2 regions of the Sphaerisporangium sp. NPDC051011 genome follow, and region 1 is predicted to be linked to the other one. Evidence: predicted binding sites of a transcription regulator. Region 1 holds the regulator's gene; the other holds the start of a gene.
The links. The regulator LexA, encoded in region 1, represses DNA repair genes until DNA is damaged. The targets are predictions, from matches to a motif close to TCGAACANNTGTTCGA.

Region 1 (5,723 bases):
ACCCGTCGTACGGGCCGACGATGGCGGCCAGTTCGGCGCTGCGGCGGTAGGACACGCCCGTCATCAGGCTGGTGATCGCGGCCGCCGCGGCGCGGCCGCCGTCGGAGTCGTAGGCGTGGCCGGTGGCCATCAGCAGCGCGCCGAGGTTGGCGTAGCCGATGCCGAGCTGGCGGTACGCGCGCGTGGTCTCGGCGATCTTCTGGGTCGGGAAGTCGGCGAAGGTGATCGAGATGTCCATCGCCGTGATGATCAGCTCGGTCAGCTTGACGAAGCCGTCGACGTCGAAGCTGTCGTCGTCGCGCAGGAACTTGAGCAGGTTGATGCTCGCGAGGTTGCAGGAGGAGTTGTCCAGGTGGACGTACTCCGAGCAGGGGTTGGAGGCGGTGATACGGCCGGTCTCCGGGCAGGTGTGCCAGTCGTTGATGGTGTCGTCGTACTGGATGCCCGGGTCCGCGCACTCCCAGGCCGCCTGGGCCATCTTGCGGAACAGCGTCTTGGCGTCGACCTGCTCAATGACCTCGCCGCTCAGCCGGGCGCGCAGGCCGAAGCCCTCTCCCACCTCGACGGCGCGCATGAACTCGTCCGACACCCGCACCGAGTTGTTGGCGTTCTGGTACTGGACGGAGACGATGTCCTTGCCGCCGAGGTCCATGTCGAAGCCGGCGTCGCGCAGCGCGCGGACCTTGTCCTCCTCGCGCGCCTTGGTCTCGATGAACTCCTCGATGTCGGGGTGGTCGACGTCGAGGACGACCATCTTGGCGGCCCGGCGGGTCGCCCCGCCCGACTTGATGGTGCCGGCGGAGGCGTCGGCGCCACGCATGAACGACACGGGCCCGCTGGCGGTGCCGCCACTCGACAGCAGTTCCTTGCTGGAGCGGATGCGCGATAGGTTGACCCCGGACCCGGACCCGCCCTTGAAGATCACACCCTCTTCCTTGTACCACTCGAGGATGGACTCCATCTGGTCGTCCACGGCGAGGATGAAACAGGCTGAAACCTGCTGGGGTGAGGCGGTGCCCACGTTGAACCAGACCGGGGAGTTGAAGCTGAAGATCTGGTGGATCAGCGCGTGCTTCAGCTCGTGGTCGAAGATCTCGGCGTCCTCCTCGGACGCGAAGTAGCCGTTCTCGCGCCCGGTGCGCGTGTAGACGCCCACCACGCGGTCGACGAGCTGCCTCAGGCTCGCCTCGCGCTGCGGGGTGCCGACCGCGCCGCGGAAGTACTTGGTGGTGACGATGTTGGCGGCGTTGACCGACCAGAAGTCGGGGAACTCGACGCCCCGCTGCTCGAAGTTGATCGAACCGTCCCGCCAGTTGGTCATGACGACGTCGCGGCGCTCCCAGCGCACCTGGTCGTACGGGTGCACGCCGGGCGTGGTGTGGATGCGCTTGATCTTCAGGCCCTTGGGGGCCCGCTTGCCCCCGCGCCCCACTGAGCCACTCACCGTCTCCGTCATGATCTACCCCTTCCGGGACCCCGTGGAGCCCTAATGTTCGGAACACATCCGCGCGCCGGTCGCATCCCCTGGCACCCGGGTCTCGGCGGATTTCCCGGCCTTCCCCGCGCCTTCGACCCGCCTGGTGTGTTGGTCGTCTCTGAAGTGTTCAGTCTTGTCCGGCGCCCCGGGAGGCGCGGAGCTGCTCGATCTCTTCCTCGAAATCGGCGAGGGTCTCGAAGCCCCGGTAGACGGAGGCGAACCGCAGGTAGGCCACTTCGTCCAGCTCACGCAGCGGGCCGAGGATCGCCAGCCCGACCTGGTGGGAGGCGATCTCGGCCGAGCCCGTGGCCCGGATGCTCTCTTCGACGCGCTGGCCGAGCTGGGCCAGCGAGTCCTCGCTGACGGGGCGCCCCTGGCAGGCGCGGCGGACGCCGGCGATCACCTTGTCCCGTGAGAACGCCTCGGTCACGCCGCTGCGTTTGCTCACCATCAGCAACACCGTCTCCTGGGTGGTGAACCTGCGCCCGCATTCGGGACACGTGCGGCGCCGCCGGATCGCCGCGCCGTCCTCGGTCGACCGGCTGTCGATCACCCGGGTATCCGGGTGGCGACAGAAAGGACAATGCACGTGTCGCCTCTCTTTTCTCGCGTTTCCCACTAGTTACCCGGTCGACGGCCCCGCGAATGGGGAGGTCCGAGGGTCGAGCTCGGGGAAAGTCCGCCCCAGGTTTCCGTATTCGCCCCACGCTCGCGAGCCCTTTCCGGATTAACCGGAATAGGCTCGCGCACGCACTGCGGATGCCCGCAGTACGCCGACGGAAACACAACCTATGGGTGACCGACAACGGTGTAAGTACTAGATGTTGTGGTCCAACCGTAGGAGTGACGCACCCATGAACGCAAGTTGGCGAGCCGCCCGACCGGAAACCGGCCGCCGATCAGGGCGAACGGCCGCGCCCCGGCGTGTCGCGCCCCAGCCCAGAGTCGGCGGCCGGACGCGGGCCTCCGGACGGATCTCGCGCGCGAGATCGCTCACCTGATCGACTTTCCGGCCTCGCGGGCATAAGATCACGAAAGTCGAACACGATATCGATCGAACTCCCGTACGATGTCGTGCGTCGGCCGGCCACAGAGTTCGTAATCTCTCGAACAGTTGTTTGATGACGATCTTCAACGGCGATATTGTCGCTGTGTGCGACGTCGGGAATACGGACGGGGAGCCGGCCGGGCGGGCATGGCGTGACGTGGCGGAGCGTCCCACGGGCGCCCGGCGATGAGGAGTTGAACATGAGCGAGCAGGAAGAGACGGGCACGGTCGTCACCGACCTTGCGGTGCGCAGGCGTGACTCCCTGGGCCTCACCCCGCGGCAACGCAAGATCCTTGAAGTGATCCGCGATTCCGTGCAGCAGCGCGGCTATCCCCCGTCGATGCGCGAGATCGGCGAGGCGGTCCAGCTCACCAGCACGTCGAGCGTTTCCCACCAGCTCACCGCGTTGCAGCGCAAGGGCTATCTTCGCCGCGACCCGCACCGGCCGCGGGCGCTGGAGGTCCGTCTGCCGGGCGAGCCCGCGCTGTGGGTCGACCCGGTCGGCCCGGGCGAGGAGGAGCCGCTGGTGAACCGCCCGACGGCCGCGTTCGTGCCGCTGGTGGGCCGCATCGCCGCCGGTGGCCCGATCCTGGCCGAGGAGCGCGTCGAGGACGTCTACGCGCTGCCCAGGCAGCTCGTGGGCGAGGGCACGCTGTTCCTGCTCCAGGTCGCCGGCGACTCGATGATCGACGCCGCCATCGCCGACGGCGACTGGGTGGTCGTGCGCCAGCAGCCGGTGGCCGACAACGGCGACATCGTCGCCGCCATGATCGACGGCGAGGCCACCGTCAAGACGTTCAAGCGCAAGGACGGCCACATCTGGCTGGTGCCCCACAACCCGAACTACGACCCGATCCCGGGCGACGAGGCCACCGTGCTCGGCAAGGTAACGGCGGTCCTCCGCAAGCTCTGACCCTGCCTTCCGGCACGCTCCGCACCAGGGCCTTCGAGGAGCCGGCCACCGCATGCCGCCGTGTCCCGCTCCCGGCGACCCGCGCGCTCCCCGGCCGCCGCGTCACGAACCCGCCTGAGCGTCACCCAGAGGTGACCGCTCAGGCGGGTTCAGCTCGTTTCGCGCCAGGAAGCCGTGGCGGCTCAGACCGTCCCGTCCCAGGACCGTCCGATAGCCCGGACGGTTCGCCGATGACGTCCGATCCGCTCAGGGGACGATGTTGACCAGCTTGGGCGCCCGCACGATGACCTTGCGGGGGTCACCGGACAGGTAGGCCCGCACCTTCTCCGACCCCAGGGCCAGCGCCTCCAGCTCGTCCGCCGAGATCGACGGCGAGACCTCCAGCCGGTCCCTCACCTTGCCCGCGACCTGCACGACGCACGTGACCGACTCCTGCACCAGCAGCGCCGGGTCGGCCGCCGGCCACCCGCCGTGCGCCACCGTGGGGCCGTGCCCGAGGCGCTCCCAGCCTCCCTCGGCGCAGTACGGCGCGACCAGCGACAGCATGACCGCCAGGGCCTCGGCGGCCTCGCGCACGGCCGGATCGGCGGCGCCGGGACCGGAGTCGATGGCCTTGCGCGCGGCGGAGGTCAGCTCCATCATGCGGGCCACGGCGACGTTGAAGCGGTGGGACTCGATCAGGCGGGTGACCTCGTCGATCGTCCTGTGCGTGACCTTGCGCAGCTCCAGGTCGCCGGTGACGGCGTCCACGCCGGGCGCGGAGGCGGCGCCCGCCTCGGCCATGACGCGGAAGGCCCGGGCCAGGAACTTCTGCGAGGCGGCCGCCGACAGGTCGGCCCAGTCGATGTCGTCCTCGGGCGGGCCGGCGAACACCATGGTCAGGCGGACGGCGTCCACGCCGAAGCTGTCGATCTGCTCGCCCAGGTCGACGCCGTTGCCCAGGGACTTGGACATCGCCTTGCCCTGGTTGATCACCTGGCCCTGGTTCAGCAGGCGCAGGAACGGCTCGGTGAAGTCGACCATGCCCATGTCGTGCAGGACCTTGGTGAAGAACCGCGAGTACAGCAGGTGCAGCACGGCGTGCTCGACGCCGCCGACGTACTGGTCGATCGGCCCCCAGCGCCGCACCCGCTCGACGTCGAACGGGCCGTCCTCGAAGCGGGGCGAGCAGTACCGCAGGAAGTACCACGAGGAGTCGACGAAGGTGTCCATCGTGTCGGTGTCGCGCTGGGCGGGGCCCGCGCACTTCGGGCACTCGACGTTGACCCAGTCGGTGGCGCCGGCCAGCGGGGAGACGCCCTTCGGGGCCAGCGCCTCGCCGCGCAGGTCGGGCAGCGTGACCGGCAGCTGGTCGTCCGGGACGGGGACCTCGCCGCAGTCGGGGCAGTGGATGATCGGGATCGGGGTGCCCCAGAACCGCTGGCGCGACAGCAGCCAGTCGCGCAGGCGGTAGTTGACGGCCGCGTCGCCGGTCTCGCGCTCGCGCAGGATCTCGGTGATGCGGGCGATGGCCTCGACCTTGGACAGGCCGTCCAGCGGGCCGGAGTTGACCAGCGTGCCCTCGCCGGGGGTCGCGACGCCGGTCTCGCCCGGGTCGGCCAGTCCGGTATGGACGACGACCTGCACGGGCAGCTCGAACTTCAGCGCGAAGTCCAGGTCGCGCTGGTCGTGAGCGGGGACGGCCATGATCGCGCCGTGGCCGTAGTCGGACAGGACATAGTCGGCCGCCCAGACCGGGATGCGCTCGCCGTTGACCGGGTTGACGGCGTACGTCCCCAGGAAGACGCCGGTCTTCTCCTTGTCGGTGGCCAGGCGCTCGATGTCGCTCAGCTTGGCGACCTCGGCGCGGTAGGCCTCCAGCGCCGGCAGCTGCTCGGGCGCGCAGACCTCTTCGGCCAGCGGCGCGTCGGCGGCGACGACGAAGAACGTCGCGCCGTACAGCGTGTCGGGGCGGGTGGTGTAGACGGTGACGGGCTCGTCGCGGCCCTCGACGCGGAACCGGACGTCGGCGCCCTCAGAGCGGCCGATCCAGTTGCGCTGCATGGTCAGCACGCGCTCCGGCCAGCCGCCCTCCAGCTGGGCCATGTCGTCCAGCAGGCGGTCGGCGTAGTCGGTGATGCGGAAGTACCACTGGGTCAGCTCGCGGCGCACGACCTCGGTGCCGCAGCGCTCGCAGCGCCCGGCGACGACCTGCTCGTTGGCCAGAACGGTCTGGTCCTTGGGGCACCAGTTGACCAGGCCGCCCTTGCGGTAGGCCAGGCCGCGCTCGTAGAAGCGGTTGAAC
Region 2 (5,723 bases), on a different contig from region 1:
CAGCACGGTCTCCGGGCGCACCAGCACGTCCACCTCGGACGTGGCGGGACGGTCGCCGTGCACGGGGAGCCGCTGCCCGGCCACCTCGACGAGGTCGCCGGAGAGCCGTCCGGGCAGGTGGTTCATGGTGCCCACGAATTCGGCCACGAACGGCGTCGCCGGGCGGTCGTAGATCTCCGCCGGGGGCCCGGACTGCTCCAGCCGTCCCGCGCGCAGCACCGCGACGTGGTCGGCGACCGAGAGGGCCTCCTCCTGGTCGTGGGTGACGAAGATCGCGGTGATGCCGAGCGAGAGCTGCAGCCGCCGGATCTCCTCGCGCAGCGTGACCCGCACCTTGGCGTCCAGCGCGGACAGCGGCTCGTCCAGCAGCAGCACCCGGGGCTCCAGCGCCAGCGCCCGGGCGAGCGCGACGCGCTGCTGCTGGCCGCCGGAGAGCTGGTGCGGGTAGCGGTCGCCCTGCGAGGGCAGGCCGACCAGCTCCAGCAGTTCGGCCGCGCGGGCGTGCCGCTTGGCCGCGGGCACCTTGCGCACCCGCATCCCGAACGCCACGTTGTCGCGGGCGTTCAGGTTGGGGAACAGGCTGTAGGACTGGAAGACCATGCCCGCGTCGCGGCGGTTGGCCGGGACGCGCGTGATGTCCTCGCCGTCGACGAGCACGGCTCCCTGGTCGGGGGTCTCGAAGCCCGCGACGCAGCGCAGCGCGGTCGTCTTGCCGCACCCGGACGGCCCGAGCAGGGCGATCAGCTCGCCCGGCGCGACCGTCAGATCCAGGCCGTCGAGGGCGACGGTGGTGCCGAAGGTACGGCGCAGCCCCCGGAACTCCACCTGAGCCCCGTTCACGATCGACTCCTTCTGGTTCCCGCGGTTGAGAGGACGAGCAGCAGCAGCCACGTGAGCAGCAGGCTGAAGATGGACACCGCGACCGACAGCTGGGGGTTCGCGCCGGAGACCGTGACGATCCACACCGAGAACGGCTGGAAGCCCAGCAGTCGCGCGATCGTGTACTCGCCGAGCACGAGGGCGAGGGTGAGGAAGGACGCGCTGGCGAGGCCGGACTTGAGGTTGGGGACGATGACCCGCAGCAGCACGACCGGCCAGGACGCGCCGCAGTTGCGCGCGGCCTCTACCAGCGTGCGGACGTCCATCGCGCCGAGCCCCGCGTCCAGCGCCCGGTAGACGAACGGCAGCGCCAGCACGGCGTAGGCGATGACCAGCACGACCGGGAACGTGGGGTTCTGGATCGCGAAGATCGTCTGGTAGAACGGCGTGGCCGCCAGGTAGTCGGGTCCCCAGCTCAGCACCGTGCTGATCCCGGCGACGAACGTGATCGGCGGGACGACCAGCGGCAGCGTGCACAGCACTTCGAGCACCGGCCGCAGCCGGGGCACGCTGAGCCGCACGGCCAGCATGGCGGGCAGCGTGAGCACCAGCACGAGGACGATCGTCGCCACCGCCAGCCCGAGCGAGAGCAGCAGGCTCTGCGCGAAGCCCTCGGCGGTGAAGATCTCCCCGTAGGCGTCGAGGGTGAAGCCCGCCACGGGGTCGTTCACGGTGAACACGAAGGACGCGAGCAGCGGCGTCACGAAGTACAGCGCGGCGACGACGAGGACGACGCCCCGCCAGATGCTCGCGCGCCGGGAACCGCCGCCGCGCGGGCGCCGGGCGGGCGCCTCGACGTCGGGGAGGGCGGCCGGGGTCAGCGCAGCCATCGCGCGCTCCTGCGCTGAAGCGGAAGGTAGATCGCCATGACGATGCCGGCGATCACGACCATGTCCAGGCTGAGAGCCAGGGCGACGTTCTCATGGCCGATCAGCACGTTGCCGCCCAGCGCGTCGGCGATCTGCAGCGTCACCAGCGGGACGACCGTGCCGACCATGGCGGCGGCGGTCGCGTAGGCGGCGAAGGCGCCGCCGAACAGCAGGACCACCCCGCCGAGCAGGGTCGGGGTGAGCACCGGGATGCCGATGTAGCGCCAGAACTGCCAAGCGGTGGCGCCGTTGTTCTGCGCCGCCTCGCGCCACTGCGGCCGCAGCCCGTCCAGGGCGGGGACGATGACCAGCACCATCAGCGGCACCGAGAAGTACAGGTACACCAGGGCCAGGCCCCAGAAGCTGTACAGGTTCCAGCCCAGGTCGCCGAGGCCGAGGCGCGTGGTGAGCACACCGGAGTTGCCGAGCGTCGCGATCCAGGCGAAGGCCAGCGGCACGCCGCCGAAGTTGGCGAGCACGCCCGAGGCCGTCAGCACGGCCTCGCGCAGGGCGCGGAACCGCGAGGTGACCACGGCCTGGGCGAGGAAGGTGCCGAGCACGGCTCCGGCGACCGCGACGAGCACGGACAGCTTCACGCTGCTGAGCATCGCCGTGAGGTACGCGCCCTGGAGCGACTCGGTGAGGTTGGCCACGCTGAGGGAGCCGCCCGCAGTGAGCGCCCCGCCGAGCAGGGCGGCCGCGGGGATGCCGAAGGCCAGGCCGACGAACACCAGCAGGGGCAGCGCCCCGGTCCAGCCGGCGGAGCGGGCCGTGGCCCTGCCGCCGCCCCCGCCCCGCTTCTTCAGGGGGAGGGGGGCGGGGGCCGTCGAGGTCGTCTCAACCATGTGGGAGGGAGTGCCGGGCCGTCAGCCGGAGACCGCGGCGCCCCAGCCGGAGGCCAGGACTTCCTTGGCCTTGGTGACCTGATCGGGGGTCGGGAAGGTGGGCGTTCCGTCGACCTTGGGGAGCTTCTCGACCAGCGCCGCGTCGGCGGTGCCGTCGGTCTGCATCGCGGGCAGCAGGACGGCGCGCGCGTACCCCTTCAGGTAGAGGTTCTGGCCCTCGGGGCTGTAGATGAACTCCTCCCACAGCCGCGCGGCGGCCGGGTGCGGGGCCCACTTGTTGATCGCCTGGGCGTAGAAGTTGGCGTACTTGCCGTCGGAGGGGACGGTGACCTTCCAGTCGACGCCCTTGGCGGCGAACTGGTCGGTGTAGCCGGCGTTGAGGTAGTCCCAGTCGATGCTGATCGAGGTCTCGCCGTTCTGCACGGTCGCCGGGGTCGACTCGACGGGGTTGTAGTTGCCGGCCGCCTTGAGCTTCTTGAAGAAGTCGAGGCCGGGCTGGATGTCGTCGAAGGAGCCGCCGTTGGCGAGCGCGGCGGCGTACACGCCGGCGAACGCCGAGCCCGACTTGGTCGGGTTGCCGTTCATCGCGACCTTGCCCTTGTACTCGGGCTTGAGCAGGTCGGCGAAGGTCTCCGGGCAGGTCTTGATGCGCTTGGCGTCGCAGCCGATGGAGACGTAGCCTCCGTAGTCGTTGTACCAGGTCCCCGCGGCGTCCTTTTGGCCCTCGGGGATCTTGTCCCAGGTCTGCACCTTGTACGGCGCGTAGAGGCCTTCCTGGCTGCCGCTGAGCGCGAACGCCGTGCCGACGTCGAGCACGTCGGGGGCGCGGTCCTGGCCCTTGCGGGTCTTGACGGCGTTGATCTCGTCGGAGCTGGAACCGTCGGGGTTCTCGCTGTTGATCTTGATGCCGTACTTGTCGCCGAACGCCTTGATGATCTCCCCGTAGTTCGCCCAGTCCGGCGGCAGGGCGATGACGTTGAGCTGGCCTTCCTTCTTGGCCGCCTCGACGAGCTTGTCGAAGCCGCCGAGGTCGGCCGCGGAGGTCGCGGTCGCGGCGGAGTTGCCGCCGGCCGAGGTGGAGGCTCCGGTCTCGGCGCCTGTGGTGGGCGCGGAGCCGCAGGCCGCGGCGAAAGAAGTGGCGACGGTAAGGACGGCGGCGAGGCCGGCGATACGCGCTCGTGATGAGTGCACTCTTGCTCCCACTTTCGGAGGTTGTGGGAAGAAGATAGGGGGGCCGGGACAACGGCTCGCGTCTACTCTCCTACGCGTGGGTGTCTTTGTGTGAACAGGCGGTGACGTATCCGATCGCACCTTTTCACGATCGAGGCGCCAGGACAGTGGCCTGGTGGTGAGGTCTTTCCGGGGTGTGCTGATTTGCCCTCGGGACTCTGGGAACGTATGTTCGAAGTAGCACCACCCGTCTTCCCCCGGGTGCTCCAAGTTCCAGAGGCCCAGGGAGAAGAAGCGCCATTGAGCAGAATCTACGGCGATCCCATCGAGGTGTGGACGCGCGACGGCGAGCCCGCCCGTTTCGTCTGGCGTGACCGTCTCTACGTCGTCCGCCGCACCCTCGACCACTGGGTGACCTCCCGCGAGTGGTGGAAGATCTCCGAGGCCGACCCCGGTGAGCGCCGGTTCTGGCGGGTGGAGGCGAGCCCCGGCAAGGACGTCGGCACCTATGAGCTGCGCTTCGACACCGCCAGCGGCGGCTGGCTGATGCTCAGGGCGTGGGACTGATGTTCCCCCACCTCCACGTCGCGTCCGCCTACTCCCTGCGGTACGGGTCGGCGTTCCCGGCCGCTCTGGCCGTGCGCGCCGCCGAGCACGAGATGGACGTCCTCGCGCTGACCGACCGCGACGGCATGTACGGCGCGGTCAAGCACGTCCAGGCGTGCGCCGGGGCCGGGATCGCGCCCGTCGTCGGCGTCGACCTCGCTCTCGGCGAGCCCGGCGGCGGACTGCACGGCGACAGGCACAGCGACAGGCACAGCGACCGGCACGGCGACGACGGCGACCGGATCACCGTCCTGGCCAGGTCCGGCGGGTGGGCGCACCTGTGCCGGCTCACCACCGCCGCCCACCACGCGGGGGAGCGGGGCGAGCCCCGGGTGACCCGCGAGCTGGTCGGACAGCATGCCGGGGAGCTGCTGGTCATGCTCGGCCCCCGCTCCGACGTCGGCCGGGCGGTGGCCGCGCGCCGGGACGAGCACGCCCGCGCGCTGCTCGCCGCCTGGCGGGCCGTCGTCCCCGACGTCGTGGTCGAGGTCGTCGACCAGTTCGGCCACCGGGACGCGAGCACGGCCGCGCGCATGCTCGCTCTGGCCGAGTCGGCGGGTGTGCCGTCCGTGCTGACCAACGCCGTCCGCCACCTGGAGCCGGGGGACTACCGGGTAGGCGACGTGCTGGACGCCGCGCGCAAGCTCGTCCCCCTGCACCCGCGCCACCTGGAGCATTCCGCCTCGCACGCCTACCTCAAGAGCGGCAAGGAGATGTGGCACGTGGCCCTGCGCGTCTGCGGCGGCGACCGGGGACGGGCGACGCGGCTGCTCGCCCGCACACGGGAGGCCGCCGGGCGGTGCGTGCTGGACCCGCTGGAAGTGCTCGCGCTGCGCGGCGGGCGCGAGCGGCTTCACCTGCCGGAGGTCGACGGCGATCCGGTCCCGCTGCTGCGCCGCCGGTGCGAGGACGGCCTGGCGGCCCGGGGGCTGGAACGGTCCAGCGAGGCGCGTGAGCGGCTGGAGGACGAGCTGCGCGTCATCGAGCACAAGCAGTTGTCCGGATATTTCATTGTTGTTTCTGACATAACGGACATGATCCGCGCGATGGGCGTGCGCTGCGCGATCCGCGGCTCGGGCGCCGGCAGCCTGGTCAACTACCTCATCCGCATCGGCGAGGTGAACCCCCTCGACCACGGCCTGCTGATGGAGCGCTTCCTGTCCGAGGGCCGCGAGGGCCTGCCCGACATCGACGTGGACGTCGAGTCCGCGCGCCGCCTCGACTGCTACCGCGCGATCCTCCAGCGGTACGGCGAAAGCCGCGTGGCCTGCGTCTCCATGATGGAGACCTACCGCGCCCGCAGCGCGATCCGCGACGTCGGAGCCGCCATGGGCCTGCCGCCCCACGAGATCGA

Region 2: the regulator LexA is predicted to act here: its motif matches at 3,984-3,999, upstream of AB0H21_RS31535 (DUF6504 family protein).

Annotation. Positions count from the first base shown of each region.
Region 1 covers NZ_JBFAGG010000001.1:878,146-883,868, forward strand. The annotation lists gene AB0H21_RS03825 (vitamin B12-dependent ribonucleotide reductase) at 1-1,456, opposite strand, end outside; gene nrdR (transcriptional regulator NrdR) at 1,605-2,066, opposite strand; gene lexA (transcriptional repressor LexA) at 2,726-3,439, shown strand; gene leuS (leucine--tRNA ligase) at 3,686-5,723, opposite strand, start outside.
Region 2 covers NZ_JBFAGG010000016.1:88,844-94,566, reverse strand. The annotation lists gene AB0H21_RS31555 (ABC transporter ATP-binding protein) at 1-840, opposite strand, end outside; gene AB0H21_RS31550 (ABC transporter permease subunit) at 837-1,709, opposite strand; gene AB0H21_RS31545 (ABC transporter permease) at 1,697-2,593, opposite strand; gene AB0H21_RS31540 (ABC transporter substrate-binding protein) at 2,615-3,784, opposite strand; gene AB0H21_RS31535 (DUF6504 family protein) at 4,064-4,330, shown strand; gene dnaE (DNA polymerase III subunit alpha) at 4,330-5,723, shown strand, end outside.